Regions from separate parts of the Pseudomonas sp. GW822-FHT04C11 genome, predicted to be linked through region 2. Evidence: riboswitches for the same ligand, from Rfam matches in the RefSeq annotation. Region 2 holds a riboswitch; the other holds the start of a gene.
What was found. Region 2 has a riboswitch for cobalamin ahead of cobO (cob(I)yrinic acid a,c-diamide adenosyltransferase). Riboswitches for the same ligand answer to the same signal wherever they lie in the genome.
Positions count from the first base shown of each region.

Region 1: linked by a shared signal. The riboswitch ahead of cobW (cobalamin biosynthesis protein CobW) and the one ahead of cobO (cob(I)yrinic acid a,c-diamide adenosyltransferase) in region 2 are both predicted to bind cobalamin.

Region 1 is NZ_JBXAMS010000004.1:261,317-264,674, forward strand. It holds gene cobN (cobaltochelatase subunit CobN) at 1-908, opposite strand, end outside; gene cobW (cobalamin biosynthesis protein CobW) at 912-1,979, opposite strand; cobalamin riboswitch at 2,078-2,289, opposite strand; cobalamin riboswitch at 2,510-2,735, shown strand; gene AC1RJ3_RS09010 (CbtB domain-containing protein) at 2,836-3,027, shown strand; gene AC1RJ3_RS09015 (CbtA family protein) at 3,039-3,358, shown strand, end outside.
Region 2 is NZ_JBXAMS010000009.1:9,915-13,272, forward strand. It holds gene AC1RJ3_RS16250 (PQQ-dependent sugar dehydrogenase) at 1-181, opposite strand, end outside; gene AC1RJ3_RS16255 (hypothetical protein) at 247-831, opposite strand; cobalamin riboswitch at 989-1,223, shown strand; gene cobO (cob(I)yrinic acid a,c-diamide adenosyltransferase) at 1,306-1,917, shown strand; gene AC1RJ3_RS16265 (cobyrinic acid a,c-diamide synthase CobB) at 1,914-3,251, shown strand; gene bluB (5,6-dimethylbenzimidazole synthase) at 3,248-3,358, shown strand, end outside.

The DNA of each region.
Region 1 (3,358 bases), on a different contig from region 2:
CTGGCACGCCAACCGGGTTCGTTGTCCTGGGCGCAGATCGCCTGGATCACCGGGATATTGCGCCGGAAGGGTCGCAGATGCGGGGCTTCGGGGCTCGATTGAGCAAACCCGGTGGTGTTGAGAATCACCGAGGCCTGCACCTCATCCAGCCAGTCTTCGACCACCGTCAGGCAGCCGGGCTCTTTCAAACTGGCCAGCGCTATCGGCAGCGGGTTCAGCCCCGCTGCCTGCAAGCGCTGGCAGAAAACATCGATGAAAGCGGTGTTCGCCGCCTGCAAGTGCGAACGGTAAAACAGCACCGCCGCCACCGGTTGATCAAGCTGCCAGTCGGCTTGCCAATCGCCCAGCGTCGCGTTGCTTTTGTGTGGGTGGTAAATCGCGGTACGCGGCAGGGTCTGCGGTTCGGACCAGTGGTAATCGCGGCCCAGCCAACGGCTGGCCAGACAGCGATACAAATCCAGCGCATTGCCCATGCCGCCCTGACGCAAAAAGTGCCAAAGCCGCTCGCGGTCTTCGACAGGCACGGTACTGAGGTCGCTGAGCTCCGGGTCAGGACGGTCATCGCCCGGCACCAGAATCAGTTGCACACCGCGTTGCGACAGCTCCACCAGACGTTCGATGCCGTAGCGCCAATAGGCAATCCCGCCGTGCAGCGAGATCAGAATCACCTTGGCGTGGCGCAGCACTTCGTCGACATACAAGTCGACCGAGGCGTGGTTCTGCACCTGCATCGGGTTGGCCAAACGCAGGCTCGGATAGTCCTCGGGCAACTGCTGCGCCGCTTCGGCGAGCAGCGCCAGACTGGAGTCGCCGCTGCACAGAATCACCAGCTCGGCGGGGGTTTGGCCAAGGTCGGCAATGTTGTCATCCGAGACGAAACCGCCGGGCTGGGTCCTGAGCAGGTGCATGGGTTAAACGCTGAGCGCGGCGCGCAATTGCGCTTCGAGCAAGACGGCGTCCAATTGCTGGCCGATCAGCACCAGACGGGTGCTGCGCGCTTCGTCTGCGCCCCACTGACGGTCGAAGTGCTTGTCGAAACGCGTACCCACGCCCTGGATCAGCAGGCGCATCGGCTTGCTCGGGATCGCGGCGAAGCCCTTGACCCGCAGGATGCCGTGCTGAACCACCAATTGGGTCAGGGCGTCAAGCAACAGGCTTTCGTCGGCTTGCGGCAGTTCGATGGAAATCGAATCGAAGGCGTCGTGATCGTGATCATCGTGGTCGTCGCCATCGTGGTGATGGTCGTGGTGGCTGTGACGTCCGTCGATGTGCTCTTCAGAGCCGGCGCCCAGACCGATCAGCACGTCCAGCGGCAAACGACCGCTGCTGGCTTCGATGATCTTCACCGCTGGTGGCAGTTCTTCGGCGACTTCCAGGCGCACTTTGGCCAGATCCGCAGGACTGATCAGGTCGGCCTTGTTGAGGATCACCAGGTCGGCACTGGCCAGTTGGTCGGCGAACAGCTCGTGCAGCGGCGATTCGTGATCCAGATTCGGGTCGAGTTTGCGCTGGGCGTCGACCTGGTCCGGGAAGGCGGCAAAGGTGCCGGCGGCCACGGCCGGGCTGTCGACCACGGTGATCACCGCATCCACGGTGCAGGCGCTGCGGATTTCCGGCCACTGGAAGGCCTGGACCAACGGTTTTGGCAGGGCCAGGCCAGAGGTTTCGATAAGGATGTGGTCGAGGTCGCCGCGACGGGCAACCAGTTCGCGCATCACCGGGAAGAACTCTTCCTGAACCGTGCAGCACAAGCAGCCGTTGGCCAGCTCATACACGCGGCCGTTGGCTTCTTCTTCGGTGCAGCCGATGGAACATTGTTTGAGGATTTCGCCGTCAATGCCCAGCTCGCCGAACTCGTTGACGATCACCGCGATGCGCCGGCCCTGGGCGTTATCGAGCATGTGTCGCAGCAAGGTGGTTTTGCCCGAACCGAGGAAGCCGGTAACGATGGTGACGGGAAGTTTGGCCAGTGTTTTCATCGGATGCCCTTTGGCAAGGTGGCGGGCATACGGGACGACAACCGGCAGCGCTTGAGCGCGCGGAAGAATTCGCCACCGGATCACCCCGCCCGGTTGTAGTGAGAATCTGTATCGAGGCAGGTCTCCTGGCTGACGGTGGGCCAGTCATTCGACTGGCGGTTCCTGCACCTTCCCGCGCCTGAAAACAAAAGAGCGCAGTGGCATGGCAGAAACAAAACCGTTCACAGTTGCGGGGGCAGCCGCGGCATCGACCGCGTTCCCTTCTTAGCTTCGGCGCACGCGCCAAAGAACCTCGAAAGCGCAAGGCTACGCATCGCATCGGGGCGGGTCAATGTTCGCGATCCACCGTGGCGAGGGAGCTTGCTCCCGCTGGGTCGCGAAGCGGCCCCTCATTCCCGCAAGTACCCCGCGTGCACACGATTTACGACGGCTGCGCCGCCGAGCGGGAGCAAGCTCCCTCGCCACAGGGTTCTGCTTAGATCTCAACTGAGAACGCGTGCCAATTGACGCCCCGCCCTCGCCCATGCTCTCCTACACGCCTTGTTACGGGTGCCCTTCACAGGGTGAAACGGGAAACCGGTGAATCATGTGCTTTACTCAAAAGCCATGTCAGTCCGGTGCTGCCCCCGCAACGGTAAGCGAGCGAAGAATCAGATCCACTGTGCCAGCAGTTCGGCATGGGAAGGCGATTCTTGCAGGTTCGGCGAATGCCAGCCCCTCGTGAGCCCGGAGACCGGCCCGCAACACATCAATAACAAACCCGCGGTGGGCGGGCGCTGTTTTAGCCTCTGCGTGCCCGGCTCGCGGGGGTTTACATGCGCTCGATTCACCCACTGACTGACCAGAGGGAAGCGCCATGTCGATCATCAGCAGCACTCGCCACGTCACCGCCAGCACCACCTCCACCCTGAACCAACGCCTCGTTGCCGCTATTGGCGCATCGATTCTGGGCGCGTGCCTTGTGTATTTCGCCGGTTTCTCGCACATCGACGCGGTGCACAACGCCGCCCACGATACCCGTCACAGTTCTGCGTTCCCGTGCCACTGAGACCTGCCGAGATGATCAAGCGTATAGCGCAAACCGCAGGTTTCACCGGCTTGCTGGCCGCCCTGCTGCTGACCCTGCTGCAAAGCTTCTGGGTCGCGCCGCTGATTCTGCAGGCGGAGACCTACGAAAAAGCCCCGGCGGCTGAAGTCCATGAACATGCCGAAGGCGCCATGGCTGGCCACACCCACGATGCAGAGGCTTGGGAACCGGAAGATGGCTGGCAGCGCGTGCTGTCGACCACTGGCGGTAATCTGGTGGTCGCCGTCGGTTTTGCGCTGATGCTCGCGGGTCTCTACACCCTGCGCGCGCCGACTCGCACTTCTCAAGGCCT
Region 2 (3,358 bases):
TTGCGCCCGTTGGCCAGCCGACCGCCGGTGCGATGTTCACTGTCGGGATCAGCGTCTTGTGCGGTTCCGGCAGCTTGGGCGATGGGCCCGTGCCGTCCGACACTGGCAAGGTGGCGGACTCCCCGCAGGCGGCGAGCCCTCCGGCGATGGCGATAACAAGGACGAATCGAGGCTTGAGCATGCTGATTTCCCTATGAATGCATCACCTCATCATAGAGGAACCTGATCGATGGAAGGTTCAACCTGTCAGCCGCGGGCCTCTTTGAGCAATACCGCGATGCCCGGATGGTAGTTGCCGGCTTCGTTGTGCAATTTGCGATAGGCGTAGGGAAAGTACCAGGCCACTGCGCAGGTGTGTTCCTTTTGCAGATCGTCGACCATGTCCTGGAGTTCTTCCGGCGTAGGGCTGTGCTGGGCTTTTTGTGGGGCGACGAACAGGCAGCCGAGCTTCAGGTCGCTGGCGTAGCTGATTTTTTTCGCATCGCTCACGACATCGAGCAAGGCCTGGGTCAGATTCAGGTTGTTGACTCGCGGCCAGCGTTGCGTGGCTTGAAGGTAGGCGCGTTCTTCTCCACTGGCGATAAACAGGTCGGCGCGGCCATTACGCTCGCCTTCCTCGATCTGCTTTTTTGTCGGAGTCTGTTCAAGGGTGACCATTTCTGCCATCCACGCCGCCGCTGAAAGCAGGCTCAGGTTGGCGCGTTCGTCAAACCAGTAAGGGCTTTCGTTATCGCCGCGTACCGCGTTGTAACGGTCGATGCACTCGAACCAGCGTTCCAGTACCGGGCGCAGGAATTCCAGCTTCGGGTTACTGATGATCATGCCTTGCATGTTGCCCCCTCTTTGTTCTTGTAATGTAAGGTTGTGGCTCTTTGATATCACCGCTTTCAGTGTGGCACAAGATTGGCGCCAGTTTATTGATCGGGATCGGTTTCTATCCATTGATGAGCCCCCGGCTTTAATTGACGCTCCACCCCCAACCCTCTAACCTTCGCGACTTGTTTCAGGTGCTCTGTGACCCTGTGGTCGACCGAGTGAAACAGGGAAGCCGGTGAGGGCGCGTTCTTTGACAGAGCGGGCGACGATCCCGGCGCTGCCCCCGCAACGGTAAATGAGTAAAAGCTGCGCTTTGAGCCACTGTGTCGAAGGTCGATATGGGAAGGCGCGCAGTCAGGCGTCAGCCGCTTATGAGCCCGGAGACCGGCCTGATCCATCCAGCGGCATCACGGTGGGCGATGCCAGGCTTCTTGCCGTCTATTTCTATGCCTGCCCGCCGTTATCCAGCCTCAACGGAGAGCTCCCCCCATGACTGATTCCCCCGATCGTGACGAACGCCATCTGGCACGCATGCTGCGCAAGAAAGCCGTGATCGATGAGCGCATTGCCAACTCGCCGAATGAATGCGGCTTGCTGCTGGTCCTGTCCGGCAACGGCAAGGGCAAAAGCAGTTCTGCGTTCGGCATGCTCGCCCGGGCGATGGGCCACGGCATGCAGTGCGGCGTGGTGCAGTTCATCAAGGGGCGCAGCAGTACCGGCGAGGAGCTGTTCTTCCGGCGGTTCCCGGAACAAGTGCGCTTCCACGTGATGGGCGAAGGTTTCACCTGGGAAACCCAGGATCGCCAGCGCGATATCGCCGCCGCCGAGGCCGCATGGGACGTCTCCCGCGAATTGCTGCGTGACCCGGCCATTGGTCTGGTGGTGCTCGATGAACTGAATATCGCCCTCAAGCACGGTTATCTGGACCTTGATCAGGTGCTCAGCGACTTGCAGGCGCGTCCGCCGATGCAACACGTGGTAGTCACGGGTCGTGGTGCCAAGCCGGAAATGATCGAACTGGCGGACACCGTTACCGAAATGGGCATGATCAAGCATGCTTTCCAGGCCGGGATCAAAGCGCAGAAAGGCGTTGAGCTGTGAGTGAGCCGCGTTTTTGCCCGGCGGTACTGATTGCCGCGCCGGCTTCCGGTCAGGGCAAGACCACTGTCACCGCGGCGCTGGCCCGTTTGCATCGCAATCAGGGGCGCAAGGTCCGGGTGTTCAAATGCGGTCCGGACTTTCTCGATCCGATGATTCTCGAGCGCGCCAGCGGTGCGCCGGTGTATCAACTGGACATGTGGATGGTCGGCGAGCAGGAAAGTCGTCGGCTGTTGTGGGAAGCCGCCGCTGAGGCTGATCTGATTTTGATCGAAGGCGTGATGGGGTTGTTCGATGGCACGCCGTCCAGCGCCGATCTGGCGCGGCATTTCGGTGTGCCGGTGCTGGGCGTGATCGATGGCACCGCCATGGCTCAGACCTTCGGCGCGCTGGCGTTGGGGCTCGCACGTTATCAGCCGGACTTGCCGTTTGCTGGTGTCTTGGCCAACCGCGTCGGCACCTTGCGTCACGCGCAATTGCTCGAAGGCAGCCTCACTGAAGGCTTGCGCTGGTACGGCGCCTTGTCCCGGGAAACCGGAATCGAATTGCCTAGCCGTCACTTGGGGCTGGTCCAGGCCAGTGAATTGAATGACCTCGATCTGCGCCTCGACGCTGCGGCCGAGGCGTTGGCCAGCAGCTGCGAAGTGGCATTGCCGCCTGCCGTCGAGTTCGCTGCGCCTGACGTGATTACCGCCGAGCCATTGTTGGCCGCTGTGCGAATCGCGGTGGCTCGCGATGAAGCGTTTGCCTTCACGTATGGCGCGAGCCTCGACTTGTTGCGGGCGATGGGCGCCGAGTTGCGATTCTTCTCGCCGATCCATGACCGTGAACTGCCTGAAGCGGACAGCTTGTATCTGCCCGGTGGTTATCCGGAATTGCACCACGTGGCGTTGGCTGAAAACCGCACAATGCTCGATGCGATTCGCGCACACCACGCCGCTGGCAAGCCGTTGCTGGCCGAATGCGGCGGCATGCTCTATTTGCTCGACTCACTGACCGATGTCGATGGCACGCGCGCTGAGTTGCTGGGGCTGCTGGCCGGTGATGCGGTGATGCAAAAGCGTCTGGCCGCGTTGGCCCTGCAAGCGGTCGAATTACCTGAAGGCGCGTTGCGCGGCCACACGTACCACCATTCATTGACCAGCACCGAGCTTGAGCCGATCGCTCGCGGCCTGAGCCCTAACGGCGGGCGCGGTGCCGAGGCGGTTTACCGTGACGGGCGGATGACGGCGTCTTATGTGCACTTTTATTTCCCGTCCAATCCATCGGCGATCGCCGCGCTGTTTGCGCCAGACCTGAATCTTGTAGAGGCGGGCTCGCCCGCGAAGCGGCCATGACCGACAACGCATTTTCCGAGGCCGAACGCGAAGCGGTGTATCGCGCGATTGCCGAGCGTCGCGACATGCGTCACTTCAGTGGCGGCAGCGTCGAGCCCGAACTGCTT